One region of the Streptomyces sp. G5(2025) genome, then DNA from elsewhere that is predicted to be linked to it. Evidence: riboswitches for the same ligand, from Rfam matches in the RefSeq annotation. Region 1 holds a riboswitch; each other region holds the start of a gene.

Region 1 (6,043 bases):
CGTCACGGGAGGCGGAGGTGGCGACGAAACGGATGTGCTCGGCGCCGTGCTCCTTGATGGCCTCGGCGTACTCGCGGCAGGCCGCGAAGGTGCGTTCCAGGGCCTCGGGGGCGAGGCGGCCGGTGCGGTCCACGCCCTGGCCGAGCCGGACGATCGTCATCCGCCGCTCCAGCTCGACCAGCGCGCCCGTGGCCGGGTCGGCGTCCGCCACCAGGAGGCGGATCGAGTTCGTGCCGCAGTCGATGGCGGCGACCCGGGTCACTCGGCCCCCTCGGGGGCGCACGGCGTGACGCACGGCCCCTTGGCCCACCACTCGGGCAGCATCGCGAGGGCCTCGTCGCCGAGCGGGTTCACGCCGGGCCCGGCGGCCAGCGAGTGGCCCACCAGGACGTGCAGGCACTTCACGCGGTCCGGCATGCCGCCCGCGCTCGGGAAGCCCTCCAGGACCTCGATGGCGTCGCGGCGCGCGAGGTAGTCCTCGTGGGCCGCGCGGTAGGCGGCGGCCAGCTCGGGGTCGGTCGTGAGCCGCTCCGACATCTCCTTCATGACGCCGTTGGCCTCAAGGGTGCCGATCGCGGACGCGGCCCGCGGGCACGTCAGGTAGTACGTGGTCGGGAACGGCGTCCCGTCCGGGAGGCGCGGCGCGGTCTCGACGACGTCCGGCTGACCGCAGGGGCAGCGGTGCGCGATGGCCCGCAGGCCGCGCGGCGGGCGGCCGAGTTGCTGCTTGAAGGCCTCGACGTCGGCGTCGGTCGGCTCGGTGCGCTCAGTGGTCGGCGGGGGCGTGTCCATGCCTGTCTGCCCGTCTTTCCATGTTCGTGGGTCAGTCGTCGGGGCGGTCGGCCTTGTCGACGCCGTCCCAGACGTTCGAGTACCAGGGGCGCGTCGCCACCCCCTGGTCCGTGCGGCGGCTCTGCGCCGCCGCCGGGTCGATCACCGTGAAGCCGGTCTCGCCGGGCATCACGTAGTGCAGGCGGTCCCGGATGCGCTGCTCCGCGTACGCGTCGTCCTGCCAGCGGGCCTTCTCGTCGCGGAGCTTCTCGACGTCCGCGCGGTGTTCGGCCTGCTGCCGGCGCAGGTCGTCGATCTCGGCGCGCTGCGAGACGTACTGCCGCATCGGATAGGCGAGCGCGACGACGAGGGAGCAGAGCACGAGCGCGAGGAGCGCGGCGCGGCCGGTGAGCCGGGAGCGGCGGGCCTGGCGCTTGGTCTGGGAGCGGTAGACCCGCTCGGCGGTCTGCTCGCCGAGCAGCCGCAGTCGGGTAGCGGTGGAGAACCGGTCCTTGGTCCCGGCCTTGGCCATGGTTCCGCCTCCCCAGAGCAGCGCGCTGCCACACGTACGTACGTCCCCGCACACGGTACGGGACCGGGTGCGGGGACGTAGGTAACTACAGCGTGGCTACAGCTCAGCCCTTGCTGTGCTACTGGTTCGCGGAGCGAAACCGCGGGAACGCGCTGCGGCCTGCGTAGACCGCCGCGTCGTCGAGGATCTCCTCGATGCGCAGGAGCTGGTTGTACTTGGCGACGCGCTCGGAGCGGGCCGGGGCGCCGGTCTTGATCTGGCCGCAGTTGGTGGCGACGGCGAGGTCGGCGATGGTGACGTCCTCGGTCTCACCGGAGCGGTGCGACATCATGCACTTGAAGCCGTTGCGCTGGGCCATCTCGACGGCGTCCAGGGTCTCGGTCAGCGAACCGATCTGGTTGACCTTGACGAGCAGGGCGTTCGCGGAGTTCTCCTCGATGCCGCGGGCCAGGCGCTCCGGGTTGGTGACGAACAGGTCGTCGCCGACGAGCTGCACCTTGTCGCCGAGCTTCTCGGTGATGGCGTTCCAGCCGGCCCAGTCGTCCTCGAACAGCGGGTCCTCGATGGAGACGAGCGGGTACGAGGCGACGAGCTCCGCGTAGTACTCGGTCATCTCGGCGGCCGTGCGGGACGCGCCCTCGAACTGGTACGTGCCGTCCTTGTAGAACTCGGACGCGGCGACGTCGAGGGCGAGCGCGATCTGCTCGCCGGGGACGTAGCCGGCCTCCTTGACGGCCTCAAGGATGAGGTCCAGGGCGGCGCGGTTGGAGTCGAGGTTCGGGGCGAAGCCGCCCTCGTCGCCGAGGCCGGTGGCCAGGCCCTTGCTCTTCAGGACCTTCTTCAGCGTGTGGTAGACCTCGGTGCCCCAGCGCAGCGCCTCGGAGAACGACTCGGCGCCGATCGGCGCGATCATGAACTCCTGGATGTCGACGTTGGAGTCGGCGTGCGACCCGCCGTTGAGGATGTTCATCATCGGGACGGGCAGCAGGTGCGCGTTCGGACCGCCGAGGTAGCGGAACAGCGGCAGGTCGCTGGCCTCGGAGGCGGCGTGCGCGACGGCGAGCGAGACGCCGAGGATGGCGTTGGCGCCGAGGGAGCCCTTGTTGTCGGTGGCGTCCAGGTCGAACATCGCCTGGTCGATCAGGCGCTGCTCGGTGGCGTCGTAGCCGACGAGCTCCGGGCCGATCTGCTCGATGACGGCGAGGACGGCCTTCTCGACACCCTTGCCCTGGTAACGGTTGGGGTCACCGTCACGGAGTTCGATGGCCTCGAAGGCACCGGTGGAGGCACCGGACGGGACGGCGGCACGACCGGTGCTGCCATCGTCGAGGCCGACCTCGACCTCGACCGTGGGGTTGCCTCGGGAGTCCAGGATTTCCCGGGCTACGACGACGTCGATGGACGGCACGAGCATCTCCTTCTGGGAGTGTGACGCGTAAACACGATTACGCCGGGCCGCTTCGGCCCTGCGTCTCCTGAGCCTAACCGGCCCGGAGCCTTCGGCCAGCCGACCGCCCGCCCCCTGGGACACGCGAGGCCCCAAATGGCTGGGAAACAGGGCGTAAGCCCACGTTTTCTACTCGCTGGTAGCGAACAAGGGGACCGAGCGGGGTGCGGACATGGCCCCGCCCCGGTGCGTACGGGGGATATGCGCACCGGGGCGGGGAGCCCGTGGGGACGGGGAGCGCGGCCGTGCTTCCGCCGAGGCACGGCCGCTTCTTCGGGAGGGAGCCGGGGTCAGCTCAGGTGGAGCTGCTGGCCCGGGTAGATGAAGTCGGCGTTGTCGATGATGTCGCCGTTGAGCTTGTAGACCTTCTGCCAGCCGCCCTTGACGTCGTGCGCCTCAGCGATCTTGGACAGCGTGTCGCCGGTCTTGACCTTGTACTCGCCGTCGCCCTTCTCGACCGTCTTGCCGGTCGGCGTCTCGACGGTCTTCTTGGACTCGGTCTGCGGCGCGGGCTGCGGCTTCGGAGCCTGCTGCGGGGCCGCCTGCTGCTGCGGGGCGGCCTGCTGCTGCGTCTGCTGCGGCTTCGGGGCCTGCTGCGTCTGCTGCTGCGGGGCCTGCTGCTGCGGGGCGCCACCGTTGTACGCGGCACCCGAGAGGCCGACGCCACAGTGCGGCCAGGCACCCTTGCCCTGGCCGGCGAGGACCTTCTCGGCGATCGCGATCTGCTGGGCCTTGGAGGCCTTGTCCGCGGTGGGCGCGTACTTCGTGCCGCCGTACGCGGCCCAGGTGGAGGGCGAGAACTGCAGGCCGCCCTGGTAGCCGTTGCCGGTGTTGATCGACCAGTTGCCGCCGGACTCGCACTGGGCGACGGCGTCCCACTCAGCGCCGGTGGCCGCGGAGGCCGAACCGGCGGCCATCAGCGGGGCGGCCACGGCGGCACCGGTGACACCGGCGAGCGTGACGACACGGGTGGCCTTGGACGGACGACGGTGCTTGCCCTTGCTGGAAAACAGCATGAGTTCATCCCCTCACCGACGCCTGCGAGGTGAGCTGTCGGGTTCGGGCCAGTGAAGTTGCCCGGCCGCACTTCTTGAGTGCGACTTCACCCCTAGCCGGTCCCGTACGTCCCGCTCCTCCTCGGAGCTCGACGTCCGGACCCGGCGGCTTACCTTGGGTCCCCCGCTCCTGCCTACGGCGCTCGAAGCGACGACTGTTCCCGTCCGGCCGTTGGCAGGATTCGGCGTACCGACCGGCGGGGCCCACCAATGGCGGGCGGTGACGACGGTAATCACGCGATCCCCGGAATTTCAAAGGCGATCAGGGCTTCTGAGACCCATCTCTCACTCGCACCAATACGGACATACAGCGCGAAGCGACCAGTAGACGGTTCGTCAATTACCCTTACTTTTCGCCCAAATCGAGGCTCTGACCGGGGAGAATGAGGTCCGGGTCGGCTCCGACGGTCTTCTTGTTCTCGGTGTAGAGCTCGTGCCAACCGCCCTCGACGTCCAGGTCGTCCGCGATGGCCGACAGGTTGTCACCGGAGCGGACCGTGTACGTCCCGTCCGCGACCTTCCCGGTGCGCTCGGCACCACGCGAGGCGTGCCGGCCCGCACGGTCGCCGCCGCTGCCGCCCTCGCTGCCGGAGGAGGGGTTCTCGTCCGCGCGGTCGCCGCGGTGGCGGCCGGGGGCGGAGTCGCCGGAGGGGGCGGCCGGGTCGTCGGACCCGGGGAAGTGTTGTCCGTCCGACCGGACTTGCCGGTGCGGTCCGCTCCGGCCTCGCCGTTGTCGCCCTTGCCTCCCTTGCCTCCCTTGTCGTGATTCTTGTCTCGGGAGGTGTCGTGCGAACCGGGCGTGTCGTTGCTCGCGCCGTCGGAGGAGGCAGGGGCTTCTGACGTGTCGTCGGAGGCCTTGCCGGAGGACTTGTCGGTGTTCTTGCCCGTGCCGTTGCCGGAGCCCTTGTCGGCGTCCTTGGCGGAGTCCTTGGCGGCGTCCTTGGCGGCGTCCTTGGCGGCGTCCTTGTTGGTGTTCTCGTCCGCCTTCTTGCCCTTGGACTCCTTGGGCCCCGTCGGACCGTTCGTGTCCGACGGGTCGGCGGGCTCCGGGGCGACCGGGTCGCCCGGGTCGACGTCGGCCGCCGCACCGCCATCGGTGAGCCCGGCGATCGGGGCGCAGCTCGGCCAGGCTCCCGGGCCCTGCCCGTCGAGGATCCGCTCGGCCACGGCGATCTGCTGGGACTTGGAGGCCTGGTCGGCGCTCGGCGCGTAGTCGAGGCCGCCGTGCTTCTCCCACATCTCCTCGGAGAGCTGGAGTCCTCCGTAATAACCGTTCCCGGGGTTGGCGCTCCACGCGCCGCCGCTCTCGCACTCGGCGAGCTTGTCCCACGTGACCGTCTCGGCGGCGCTCGCGCTGGTGGCTCCGAGCAGCGGGATGGCGATGGCGGATCCGGTGACTCCTGCCGCGACGATGAGGGCCGGGGCCTGGCGGGGGCGTCGGTGACGACCATTGCCGGAGAGCATGCGGTTGCCTTTCAGGAGACTGTTACGGCGACTTGGGCACCGGGTGCCCGAGTCGACGTGAACGTAGCCGCACTCGAACGCTTGTCACAAGTCGATGCAGCGGAGATCACGCGAACATCACAGTTGTGACGCCTCGTCAGGAGGCTGGTGTTCCGGTGCCGTTTTCTGTGCGTCTGTGAACTTCACCGGCAGCGTGCGCAGTCCCCGCATGATCAGCCCGCCACGCCACCGCAAATCCGCCGGATCGGCCGCCAGTTGCAGCTCGGGCAGGCGCCTGAGCAGCGTCGCGAGGGCGGTCCGGCCTTCCAGGCGGGCGAGCGGGGCGCCGAGGCAGTAGTGGATTCCGTGGCCGTAGCCGAGGTGCTGGTTGTCGCCGCGGGAGAGGTCCAGGGTGTCGGGCCGCTCGAAGCGTTCGGGATCGCGGTCGGCGGCGGCGAGAACGACGAGGACGGGGTCGCCCACAGCGATCCGCTGTCCGCCGATGGTCAGCTCCTCGGTGGCGAACCGCCAGGTGGCCAGCTCCACGGGGCCGTCGAAGCGGAGCAGTTCCTCGACGCCGGTCTCCAGCAGGCCCATGTCGCCCCGCGCCAGCGCCTCCTGTAGCCGTGCGCGCTGCTCGGGGTGGGTGAGGAGGGCGTACATGCCGTTGCCGATGAGATTGACGGTGGTCTCGAAGCCGGCGAAGAGGAGGATGAAGGCCATGGCGGCGGCCTCGTTCTCCGTGAGGTGCTCGCCGTGGTCGGAGGCGCGGATGAGGCCGGAGATGAGGTCGTC
Region 2 (6,043 bases), on a different contig from region 1:
GCTCCCCGAGCCGGTCGCGGCGAAGGCCGCCCAGGCCAAGGACCAGCTCACCCAGGCCGCAGCCACGGTGGCGAGCAAGCTCCAAGAGGGGACCCCACAAGAGGTCACCGAGAAGGCGTATCAGGTCACGCAGTCCGCGCGTCGGCGTCGCGGGCCCTTGTTGGCGGTAGCCGCCGTCGCGCTGCTGGTGCTGGTCAAGAAGCGCGGCAACAAGGGACGTCGGTGAAAGCGTCCAAGATCGCCTACAAGCCCGTTGGCCTGGCCCTCGGCGCAGCCAGCGGTTTGATCGCCGGGGTGGCGTTCAAGCAGACCTGGAAGATGCTCGGGCACGACGAGGACGCCCCTGATGCCACCGATCGGGACCGCTCCTGGCAGGAGGTTCTGCTCGCCGCGGCCGTGCAGGGAGCAATCTTCGCTGCCGTCAAAGCCGCCGCCGACCGGGCCGGCGCCGCCACCCTGCACCGCCTGACCGGTACCTGGCCCGGCTGACGCACGCCGTCCGCCTGCGCCCCGAGGAGGCCTGCCGTAGCACCTGGATCTGCTCCGCAGCGCAGAGTCCGGGCGGGTAGCGGTGGACCTCTGGCGCGAGAGGGTGGGCATCCTTGCCGATCCCCTGACCCGGGCTCTGGGCCCGGGCGGATACCTCCCGAGCCGGACCGCGCGACCGAAGTCCTCGGGTGTGGACGGAGTTCCTGCTGCCGGGGTTGTGGCGGACCGTCCAGGCAGCGGGACATCGGCCGCCACACGCAGGTCCTCGATCCGGCCGTTGGCGCACGAGCCGATGAACACCGTGTCGATCTCGATGGTGTCCATGCGCCTGCCCGGAGACAGATCCATATACGCGAGGGCCCGCTCGGCGTAAGGCGACAGTTCGGTGACGTCCACTGTCACCTCACGGTCGAACCGGGCACCGGGATCGGTGGTCAGCGTCTTCCAGTACGCCACGCCCTCGTCCCACATGAGGCCCGTCGGGGAGGCGGGCAGTGGCGAGTACGTGCTCCACGTCGCTGGTGCCGATGCCGAACGCGAGCGCTCCGAACGCGCCGTGCGTGGAGGTGTGACGGTCACCGCATACCACCGACATTCCGGGCTGTACGAACCCGTACTGCGGGCCGACGACGTGCACGATGCCCTGCACGCGGGCGCCGAAACGAAAGAGCCGGATTCCTGTCTCCGAGTAGGTGTCCCGCAGCCTCTCGATCTGCTTGCGGATCATCTCATCGACGACAGTCGACGAGATGGGCATGAACCCGGGCCCGAGCCTGGACACCGCCACAGGGCTGCGCTTCGAGCCAACCGTGCAGGGCGCCCTCCAGCAGGTACGGCGACGGCCCCTCGCCCGCTGTCGGCCCGTCAACTCGGCCTGAACGGCGGCGAAAGAAGCCAGGCCGGATCCGCGCCGGCGCACGCGCTCAAGGGACCGCCCGTCAGGAAAGCCGACACAGAAGAAATTACGGTATGCCCGTTTTGAAGTGAAAGACGAGACTTCCGACGCACTCGTTCGTGAATTGGGTCACGCCGACTTCCGTGATCACGGGGGGCCGCAGGACGCATTTCCGTTCCATAGAAAGAGAGTTGAGTTTTGGATCAAAGCGGGCCGGTGAATTTGATCATTCGGTAATGATCTCTCACATTCCCCATTCGAATTCCGGCCTTGTTCCGTCCGGACTTTCTCGCTTAATGTCACCGTCGAACCGGATGGAACGCCGAATCCTGCCGCCGTCCGGAAACCCTTACACCCACCCACTCACTCACGCACGGCAGGAGCGGGGGAACCAGGTAAGCCGCCGATCCGGTTTCCGGAACGGCTCGGGGTGAAGTCGCATGCGCAGTGCGACCGGACATCTCCCGTCCGAACCCGACAGCTCACCTCGTAGGCGACGGAGAGGAATTTCGTCATGCCCGCAAAGGGAAAGCACCGCCGCCCCAAGTCCAGCTCTCTCCACCGGGGCATCGCCGCCGTGGGAACGGGCGGAGCCGTGCTCGTGCTGCCGGTGCTCGGCGCGACCGCCGCCGGTGCCGCCACCACCGGCGCGGCGCAGGCCGGTACGGCCGTCAAGCCGGCCGCGACCCCGGACACCCACGTCGTCGCCGCGGGCGACTCCCTCTCCAAGATCGCCCGGGAGCACTCCTTGAGCGGCGGCTGGAAGAAGCTGTACGAGGACAACCGCGGCGTCCTCGGCGACGACCCCAAGCTGATCCACCCCGGTCTCAAGCTCACTCTCGGCAAGAAGAGCACCGCCGAGCCCGTGAAGAAGACGGCCGCCTCCCCGGCTTCCGTCGAAACCGCCGCCGCCCCGGCGAAGAAGTCGTACACCAACAACCTCGACGGCTGGATCAAGGAGTCGCTCGACATCATGGCCCGGCACGGCATCCCGGGCACGTACGAGGGCATTCACCGCAACATCATGCGCGAGTCCTCCGGCAACCCCTGGGCCATCAACAACTGGGACGTCAACGCTGCCGCCGGCACCCCGTCGAAGGGGCTCCTACAGGTCATCGGCCCCACGTTCGCCGCCTACCACGTGCCCGGCACGTCGACCGACAGTTACGACCCGGTCGCCAACATCACCGCCGCCTGCAATTACGCGGCCGACCGGTACGGCTCGATCGACAACGTGAACGGCCCGTACTAGACCGCCCTCCGACCGCGCCCCGTGCGGTCGTCCCCGGTGAGCCCCGGCACGCCCTGTGGCCGGGGCTCACGGCATGCCGCCGAGCCGGCGCGTCGGCGGACCACTCGGCGACGCCGCCACCGTGCAGGACGGTGGGGGCAGAGACTTGCAGAGATTCCTATGCAGAGAAAGCTCTGCAACATACGCTGTCGCCATGACCGACGAACCCGAACGCGCATCACGGACCGCCAAGCCCGCCCGGCGCCTCGACGCGCGCAGTCTGCGGGGGCTGGCCCATCCACTGCGGATGAACATCTTCGAACTGCTCAGGCTCGACGGCCCTGCCACCGCCACCAGGCTCGCCGAACGCCTCGGCGAGAACACCGGCACCATCAGCTGGCACGTGCGCCACCTCGCCGAGCACGGCTTCATCGAGGAGGAAACCGAACGGGGCACGAAACGCGAGCGCTGGTGGAGAAGCGTCGACGTCGTCAATGAGCTGAACACGGCCGATTTCCGCGATGATCCCGACACCCGGGGCGCGCTCTCGCTCTACCTGCGCGAACTGGCGCAGCAGTACTTCAGCCGCGTCGTGAACTACTTCAGCGAGGACTGGGACGACCAGTGGCGGAGCGCCGGCACCGTCTCGGACTGGAGCGACCTGCGGATGACCCCGACTCAGCTGGCGGCGCTCAACGCTGAGCTCATGGCTGTCATCGCACGCCATACCCCTGCGCCGGACGCCGAGCCCCGCCCGGACGCGCTCCCCGTCGTCGTGCAGCTCCAGTCCTTCCCCCGCAAGGAGCGTGGCACCGGGTGAGCCGTGGCGTACGCGGCGGCCTCCTGCGCCACCACCGCGATTTCCGGCTGCTGTGGTGCGGCGAGACCGCCGGCAAGTTCGGCGCGTCCGTCACCGGGGTGGCGATGCCGCTGGTTGCCGTCTCCACCCTGCACGCCAGCACGTTCGAAGTCGGCTTGCTGAGCGCCACTGCGTGGGCCCCTTGGTTGATCATCGGCCTCCCGGCCGGTGTCTGGGTGGACCGGCTGCGGCGCAGGCCCATCATGCTGGCCGCCGCCGCGGCCTCCCTCGTGCTCTTCGCCAGTGTCCCGTTCACCGCGTGGTCCGGCCGGCTGAGCATCGGTCTCCTGCTGGCCGTCGCCCTGCTGACGGGCACGGCAGCGGTGTTCTTCCAGACCGCATACAGCGCTTACCTCCCCAGCATTCTGGAACCCGACGACCAGCCCGAGGGCAACGCGAAACTGCACGGCAGCGCATCCGCCGCGCAGATCGCCGGGCTCGGCTCCGGCGGCCTGATCGCACAGGTGACAGGTGCGGTGAACGGGATGTTCGCCAACGCCGCGACGTTCGCCGTCTCCCTCCTCTGCCTCGCGGGCATCCGGCATCGCGAGCCACGCGTCACAAGAACCGGGCGTCGCCCCGCTTCACTGGTCGGTGAAGTCCGCGAAGGCCTGCGGCTGGTCGCCGTGGACCCCTGGATTCGCACGTTCACACTCTTCGGAGCCGCCTCCAACCTGGCCCTTATGGGATACCAGTCAATCCAGGTGGTCTTCCTGGTCCGCAGCGTCGGCCTGCCCCCGGGGACGGTCGGCGCGCTCATCGCGGCGACCAGTGCCGGGGGCGTGGCCGGGGCAGTCGCCGCACGCGGGGTCGCTCACCGGATCGGCACGGCCCGCGCGACGCTCCTGTTCGAACTGGGGCTTCCCCTGCTCGGTCTGCTCATCCCGCTGACCGTGGGCGGAGCCGGAGTGCTGCTTTTCGTGACGGGTGGCTTCAGCGTCTCCGCAGGTGTCGTCGCCGGCAACATCATCAAAGCGAGCTTCCAGCAGCGCTACTGCCCGCCGGACCTCCTCGGTCGCCTCACCGCGAGCACAGCATTCCTCAGCTACGGAACGATCCCCATCGGAGCACTGCTCGGCGGCGCGCTGGGAACCGCGCTCGGTCTCCGCACCGCCATGGCCATCACGACAGCGGGGGTACCGCTCGCCGCGCTGATCCTGCTCTTCTCCCCGATCCGGCGATCCAGGGACCTGCCGACGTCCCGTCGGCCGACGGGCAGTTCCCCACTCCCGCTGCATGCCGGCGGCAAGGCGGCCTCGCCCAGGTCGTCCGGAAGCACCGCGTCCGCGGCATGGGCGAGTGGATCAACGGTCAGCTGCCCGCGTGGACGAGAACGAGGGCGGCGGAGGCCAGGCACAGGCTGAGGACCTGCGCGAAGCGGAGCCGCTCGCGGTCGATCAGCATGGCCAGCAGCACCGTGATGACGGGATAGAGAGCCGAGATGGGTCCCGCGACGCTCAGGTGACCGGCCCTCGACGCGGTGAGGAACAGCGCGTTGGCCGCCATGTCGCACACAGCGACGCCGAGGGCCCACTGCCGTGCCGTGCCGGTCAGGCGCAGCGTAAGGCCGGCGTGTCGTACGCGAAGGCCGCAGACGGCCAGTGAGCCGATCCGTACTCCGACGAGTGGCCAGAGGCCGGAGCTCTCCGGTGCCCGCGCCAGTACGACGTAGAAGACGCCGAAGGCCGCTCCGGCCAACAGGGCCAGCCCCACCAGGCCTCGCGGCACCTTCCCTCCGGCCTGGCCCGGGCCGAGGCCGATCAGTCCGATCGCGGCCACCGCGCAGACCAGTCCGACGACGGCTGCCGCACTCGGCGCGCCGTCGGACAGCAGCCCCGCGGCAAGCGGGACCAGCGCCGCGGTGACGCCTGTGACCGGTGCGATCACGCTCATGGGCCCCGCCGTGAGGGCGCCGTAGAGCAGCACCAACGCCACCGCGCCGACGGCCCCACCGGCGGTGCCCCAGCCCAGCGCAGCCCAGGAAGGCCCTGTCGACGGTACGACCAGCAGCAGCACCGCCAGCAGAGGCAGACTCGCCGTCTCCGCGACCACGACCACCGCACGCGGGTCGAACGTCCGGGACGCCTTACCGCCACAGTAATCCGCGGTGCCCCACGCCACCGCCGACGCCGCGGCGCTGAGTTCGGACATCACGGGGCGACCTCCGTCACTCCGCCACCAGCAGGAAGGCGGGTGCCCACCAGTAGTCGAAGAGGTACTGAGGGGGCAGCGGAGCGAAGCCCGCGTCGCGCAGGTCCTCGACCCACCGGCTGATCGGCTGTTCGTGGTGCCTCTGGTGTTCCTGGCTGCCCAGCATTCCCAGGAGCACCGGTATCAGGAAGCCCTGCGCCACCACCGAACGGTCCGCGCCGTCGTACTCGCGAATGCCCCGGTCGTAACGCGACGTCAGATACCGGAACCACTGCGGGGCGAGACCCTCGCCCAGCGCGGGAACGTCGAATTCGGCGAATGCCAGGCGGTCGGTCCGCGGACGCAGCCACCGCAGCAGCTCCCGGCGCTCCTGCCTGTCGACGGCCAGAAGCGCGAAGGTTTCCTGGACGAGATCCCA
Region 3 (6,043 bases), on a different contig from region 1:
AGATGGAGCGCGCCCAGGCCCAGCTGGAGCGCGAGTGGCTCGACCGTCTCGGAACCGTCGCGGGCCGCGCGGACGAACTGTGCCGTTACGCGGTCCTGTTCGGCGACCCGCAGCTCGCCCTCAGCGCCGTGCAGCGCGTGCTCGACGTCACCGCAGAGGAGGTGCAGGAGATCGCCAAGGCCCGCCTGCGCCCGGACAACCGCGCGGTGCTCGTCTACGAACCCCTGGCCGACGACGACGAGGCCGCCGAGGGCACCGAGGCCGCCGCCGAGACCGCAGAGGAAGAGGAGGCGGCGAAGTGACCGAGGCCGCGACGATGCAGTTCCACCCCCAGCCCCAGGCCGGTACGGCCAAGCCGTGGGCCTTCCCCGCCCCCGAGCGCGGCGCGCTGCCCAACGGCCTCACGGTGCTGCGCTGCGACCGCCCCGGCCAGCAGGTCGTCGCCGTGGAGGTCCACCTGGAGGCGCCCCTGGACGCCGAGCCGGAGGGCCTCGACGGCGTCGCCACGATCATGGCGAGGGCCTTCAACGAAGGCACCGACAAGCACTCGGCGGAGGAGTTCGCCGCCGAGCTCGACCGGTGCGGCGCCAGCATGGACGCGCACGCCGACCACCCCGGCGTCCGTGTCTCCCTTGAGGTACCGGTCTCCCGCCTCCCCAAGGCGCTCGGTCTGCTCTCCGACGCCCTGCGGGCCCCGGCCTTCGCCGACAGCGAGATCGAACGGCTCGTACGCAACCGCCTGGACGAGATCCCGCACGAGGCGGCCAACCCGGCACGCCGCGCCGCCAAGGAGCTCTCCCGGCAGCTGTTCCCGGCGAGTTCGCGCATGTCGCGACCCCGCCAGGGCACCGAGGAGACGGTCACGGCCATCGACGCGGCCGCGGTGCGCGCTTTCTACGAGACGCACGTCCGTCCCGCCACGTCCACCCTGGTAATCGTCGGCGACCTCGCGGGCACCGACCTGGACGCCGTCCTCGCGGACACGGTCGGCACCTGGACGGGTGGCACGGCAGAACCCCGCCCGATGCCCGCGATCACCGCCGACGACACGGGCCGTGTCGTCATCGTGGACCGCCCCGGCGCCGTCCAGACGCAGCTCCTGATCGGCCGCATCGGCCCGGACCGGCACGACCGGGTCTGGCCGGCCCAGATCCTCGGTACGTACTGCCTGGGCGGCACCCTCACCTCCCGCCTGGACCGCGTCCTGCGCGAGGAGAAGGGCTACACCTACGGCGTACGGGCGTTCGGCCAGGTCCTGCGTTCCGCCCCGGACGGCACAGGCGCCGCGATGCTCGCCATCAGCGGCTCCGTCGACACCGCCTCCACCGGGCCCGCGCTGGAGGACCTCTGGACGGTCCTGCGCACCCTCGCCGCGGAGGGCCTGACCGACGCCGAGCGCGACGTGGCGGTGCAGAATCTGGTGGGCGTGGCCCCGCTCAAGTACGAGATGGCCGCCTCTGTGGCCGCCACGCTCGCCGACCAGGTCGAACAGAACCTCCCGGACGACTTCCAGGCGCAGTTGTACCGGCGGCTGGCCACGACGGGCACCGTGGAGGCCACCGCGGCCGTCGTGAGCGCCTTCCCGGAGGATCACTTGGTGACGGTCCTCGTCGGGGACGCCGCGGAGATCGAGGAGCCCGTCAGGGCGCTCGGCATCGGAGACGTGACGGTGGTCACCGGCTGAGTCGCCGGCTGAGCCCCCGGCTGAGCGTCAGCCGGGACATGGCTGAGTGACAGTCAGGACATATCAGGACCCCGGTGACCGTTTCGGTGGCCGGGGTCTCCTACTCCCCATATGTCCGAATTCATATGGAGGTTGCCCGTCTGGCGTGTGGCGTGCGCTACAAAAGACGTCTTCTGTTTGTGGATTGAAAGACGGCCCGTTTAGCGTCGGTCCGGCTGTACGTCACGCACCACGCCGCATCCGCGGCACCGGACAGTCATCGCCGAGTCCCCGTACGGCGCGAGCCAGGGGAGCCGGGGACCCACATGTCCCCTGGGGTGAATCGGGCACCTTGCCATCAGGTGAGGGACTCGTAGGAGACCTTCCTGCTCCGAACCCGTCAGCTAACCCGGTAGGCGAGAAGGAAGGAAAGGATCAGCCGCTTCATGGCGTTCACCCGTGCCACCGGGAAGCACCGTCGTCCCAGCCGCCTCACCCGCACGACCGCGAACGTCGCGGGCGTCGCCGCGATCACCACCACGGGTGTCATCGGAGGCCTGGCCGCTCCGGCGCTCGCCGCCGCCGACGACGCCGCCCTTGAGCACACCGGACTCACCCAGGCGATCTCTGTCGGTGACTCGCTCGCCGACAGCATCGACGCGCAGGCCGCCGCCCAGCGGCAGGCCGCCGACGACGCGGCTGCGGCCAAGAAGGCCGAAGAGGCCGCCAAGAAGAAGGCCGCCGAGGAGAAGCGCAAGGCCGAGGCCGAGGCCAAGGCGAAGGCCAAGAAGGAGCGCGAGGCCAAGGAGCGCGCCGCCCGCGAGGCCGAGCGCAAGCGCCTGAACACCTACGTCTCCCCGATCTCCGGCTCGTACGTCTCCACGGGCTACCAGACCGGCGGCGCCATGTGGTCCTCCGGCAGCCACACCGGTGTCGACTTCCACGCCGCGTCCGGCACCTCGGTCCACGCGGTGGGCGCGGGCACCGTCGTCGAGGCGGGCTGGGGCGGTGCCTACGGCAACAACGTGGTCATCAAGATGAACGACGGCACGTACACCCAGTACGGCCACATGTCGTCCCTCGGTGTCACCGTCGGCCAGACGGTCACCCCGGGCCAGCAGATAGGCCTCTCGGGCTCCACCGGCAACTCCAGTGGCCCGCACCTCCACTTCGAGGCCCGCACCGGCCCGGACTACGGTTCGGACATCGACCCGGTCGCGTACCTCCGCTCGCACGGTGTCAACGTCTGACCTCTCCGACGCTCTCAGCGCCCGACCGAAGGCCCCGGCTCACGCGAGCCGGGGCCTTCGGTGTTTCCGGCGTCATTTTCCGGCCCGCCCGCGTTTGGCCAAAAAATATCCATGGATTCCGGCCCGCCATCGGAAATTCCGAAGCTCTGCCATAGAGTTCCTGAACGAGCGTCGGTCGACCGCGTTACGCGGGGATTAAGGCGGAGGTCCGGTCATGCGCATTCCCGCGCACTCGGTATGCACGGCCATCCGGGACGACATTGTCGCCGGTGTCTACGAAAGGGGCGGCCGGCTCACCGAGGAGCTCCTCGCGCGCCGCTACGGCGTCTCCCGCGTCCCGGTGCGCGAAGCCCTGCGCACCCTGGAGGCCGAGGGTTTCGTCGTCACGCGCAGGCATGCGGGCGCCTGTGTCGCCGAGCCCACGGAGCAGGAGGCCGCCGACCTCCTGGAGCTGCGCACGGTGCTCGAACCGCTCGCCGCGGCCCGCGCCGCACAGCGCCGCACCGACGCGCACCTCAAGGTCCTGCGCGGACTCGTACGGCTGGGCCAGGAGCGCGCGCGGAAGGGGCAGGGGGAGGATCTGCGCTCGCTGGGCGGCTGGTTCCACGAGACGCTCGCCCAGGCCTCCGGCAGCCCCGGCCTCGTCACGCTGCTCGGCCAGCTGCGGCACAAACTCGCCTGGATGTACGTCGTCGGGCCCCCGGCGGCGCCCGCCGCCTCCTGGTCCGAACACGCGGCTATCGTCGACGCGGTGGCCCGCGGGGACGCGGAACGGGCCAGGGCGCTGACCGCCGGGCACGCGGAGCGGGCGACGGCCGCGCACCGATTGCGCCGTGCGCCGAGGGGCGGCCCTACGAGGGAAGTGAGCGAAGTGAGGGAAGTGCAACATCCCGTAAACACAGTGAGCCTCAGGAATTAACGCAGCTGCCGTATACAGCGAGCGGCGTGAGAAAGATGCGGGCCGTTCAATTTAATTCCGGCCGTTTCTCCATCCATGCGCAACTAAACTGCCGCCAGGCAAAACAAAGGGCCCACCCCGTGTTCCAGGGTGGACCCTTTGAAAGGTACTGCGCGTCCAGGTACTGCGCGGTTCAGACCGTCTCCGGGAGCTCCTCGAGGCCCTCCGCGACGAGCTTCGCCAGACGGTCGAGGGCGGCGTCCGCACCCTCGGCGTCGGAGGCGAGCACGATCTCCTCGCCGCCCTGGGCACCCAGGCCGAGCACCGCGAGCATCGAGGCGGCGTTGACCGGGTTGCCGTCGGCCTTGGCGATCGTCACGGGGACGCCGGCGGCCGTGGCCGCGCGGACGAAGATGGAGGCGGGTCGGGCGTGGAGGCCCTCGGCCCAGCCGACGTTGACGCGGCGCTCAGCCATGTGTTGCTGCCCTTCCAGGTATCTCACACTTGTCTAGACCATTGTCGCATGCCGTTGTGGATGCTCCGTCGACCGGACGCTGCCGCTCCGTCGACCGGACGCCGGCCCTCCGGCGACGGGACGCCGGTCCTCCTCGACCGTACCCGGCCCGGGCGCCCCCGCGACCCGTACCCTGGCCCCATGCAGACCCCGTCGGATCAGCAGGACCGGCACGACTACCCCTCGCACTGGGAAGCCGATGTGGTGCTGCGCGACGGAGGCACCGCCCGGATCAGGCCCATCACGGCCGAGGACGCGGACCGCCTGGTCAGCTTCTACGAACAGGTGTCGGACGAGTCGAAGTACTACCGCTTCTTCGCGCCCTACCCGCGGCTGTCCGCCAAGGATGTGCACCGCTTCACCCACCACGACCAGGTGGACCGGGTGGGACTCGCCGCCACCGTGGGCGGCGAGTTCATCGCCACCGTGCGCTACGACCGCATCGACGAACGCGGCATGGCCGCCAGCGCCCCCGCCGACGAGGCCGAGGTCGCCTTCCTCGTGCAGGACGCCCACCAGGGCCGTGGCGTGGCCTCCACGCTCCTGGAACACATCGCGGCGGTCGCCAGGGAACGCGGCATCCGCCGCTTCGCGGCCGAGGTGCTGCCCGCCAACACCAAGATGATCAAGGTGTTCACGGACGCGGGGTACCAGCAGAAGCGCAGTTTCGAGGACGGCGTCGTACGCCTGGAGTTCGACCTGGAGCCGACCGACCGCTCGCTCGCGGTGCAGCGCGCCCGCGAACAACGCGCCGAGGGGCGGTCCGTGCAGCGCCTGCTGACGCCGGGCTCGGTCGCGGTGATCGGCGTGGGCCGCGCCCCCGGCGGCGTGGGCCGCAGCGTGCTGCGCAACCTCAAGGAGGCCGGCTTCACCGGGCGCCTCCACGCGGTGAACAGCGCCTTCGAAGAAGGCTCCGAAGTCGACGGGGTGCCCGCTCACCGTTCGGTCACGGCCATCGAGGAGCCCGTGGACCTCGCCGTGGTCGCCGTGCCCGCCGACCGGGTCTCCCAGGTCGTCGCCGAGTGCGGCGAGCGTGGGGTACAGGGCCTCCTGGTGCTCTCCGCCGGGTACGGCGAGAGCGGCGCCGAGGGCCGCGAGCGGCAGCGCGAACTGGTCCGCCACGCCCGCTCGTACGGCATGCGCATCATCGGCCCGAACGCCTTCGGTGTCATCAACACCTCCCCCCGGACGCGGCTCAACGCCTCGCTCGCTCCCGAGCCTCCCGCGCGCGGGCGCATCGGTCTGTTCACCCAGTCCGGCGCCATCGGCATCGCGCTGCTCTCCGGGCTGCACCGCCGGGGCGCGGGACTGTCCACGTTCGTCGGCTCCGGCAACCGCGCCGACGTGTCGGGCAACGACCTCCTCCAGTACTGGTACGAGGACCCGGACACCGACGTCGCCCTGATGTACCTGGAGACCATCGGCAACCCGCGCAAGTTCACCCGCCTCGCGCGGCGGGCCGCGACCGCCAAGCCGCTCGTCGTGGTCCAGGGCGCCCGCCACAGCGGCATCACGCCCACCGGCCACGCCGTACAGGCCACGCGCCTGCCGCACGCCACGGTCTCCGCGCTGCTGCGCCAGGCGGGCGTCATCCGCGTCGACACCGTCACCGAGATGGTCGACGCGGGCCTGCTGCTCGCGGGGCAGCCGCTGCCGTCCGGCCCGCGCGTGGGGATCCTCGGCAACTCCGAGTCGCTCGGGCTCCTCACGTACGACGC

What was found. Region 1 has a riboswitch for cyclic di-AMP ahead of ACOBQB_RS24925 (transglycosylase family protein). Riboswitches for the same ligand answer to the same signal wherever they lie in the genome.
Region 2: linked by a shared signal. The riboswitch ahead of ACOBQB_RS05610 (transglycosylase SLT domain-containing protein) and the one ahead of ACOBQB_RS24925 (transglycosylase family protein) in region 1 are both predicted to bind cyclic di-AMP.
Region 3: linked by a shared signal. The riboswitch ahead of ACOBQB_RS08330 (M23 family metallopeptidase) and the one ahead of ACOBQB_RS24925 (transglycosylase family protein) in region 1 are both predicted to bind cyclic di-AMP.

What each region holds. Positions count from the first base shown of each region.
Region 1 covers NZ_JBMUZT010000006.1:3,126,744-3,132,786, forward strand. Annotated here, with positions in the region: gene ACOBQB_RS24905 (exopolyphosphatase) at 1-262, opposite strand, end outside; gene ACOBQB_RS24910 (DUF501 domain-containing protein) at 259-792, opposite strand; gene ACOBQB_RS24915 (FtsB family cell division protein) at 824-1,303, opposite strand; gene eno (phosphopyruvate hydratase) at 1,422-2,711, opposite strand; gene ACOBQB_RS24925 (transglycosylase family protein) at 3,041-3,766, opposite strand; cyclic di-AMP (ydaO/yuaA leader) riboswitch at 3,771-3,957, opposite strand; gene ACOBQB_RS24930 (transglycosylase family protein) at 4,142-5,269, opposite strand; gene ACOBQB_RS24935 (cytochrome P450 family protein) at 5,387-6,043, opposite strand, start outside.
Region 2 covers NZ_JBMUZT010000002.1:1,166,999-1,173,041, forward strand. Annotated here, with positions in the region: gene ACOBQB_RS05595 (DUF3618 domain-containing protein) at 1-226, shown strand, start outside; gene ACOBQB_RS05600 (DUF4235 domain-containing protein) at 223-489, shown strand; partial or broken gene ACOBQB_RS05605 (aconitase family protein) at 736-1,246, opposite strand; cyclic di-AMP (ydaO/yuaA leader) riboswitch at 1,731-1,895, shown strand; gene ACOBQB_RS05610 (transglycosylase SLT domain-containing protein) at 1,899-2,636, shown strand; gene ACOBQB_RS05615 (ArsR/SmtB family transcription factor) at 2,830-3,435, shown strand; gene ACOBQB_RS05620 (MFS transporter) at 3,432-4,838, shown strand; gene ACOBQB_RS05625 (EamA family transporter) at 4,786-5,625, opposite strand; gene ACOBQB_RS05630 (class I SAM-dependent methyltransferase) at 5,642-6,043, opposite strand, start outside.
Region 3 covers NZ_JBMUZT010000002.1:1,832,095-1,838,137, reverse strand. Annotated here, with positions in the region: gene ACOBQB_RS08340 (M16 family metallopeptidase) at 1-302, shown strand, start outside; gene ACOBQB_RS08335 (M16 family metallopeptidase) at 299-1,684, shown strand; cyclic di-AMP (ydaO/yuaA leader) riboswitch at 1,935-2,097, shown strand; gene ACOBQB_RS08330 (M23 family metallopeptidase) at 2,110-2,913, shown strand; gene ACOBQB_RS08325 (GntR family transcriptional regulator) at 3,128-3,832, shown strand; gene ACOBQB_RS08320 (HPr family phosphocarrier protein) at 4,005-4,286, opposite strand; gene ACOBQB_RS08315 (GNAT family N-acetyltransferase) at 4,467-6,043, shown strand, end outside.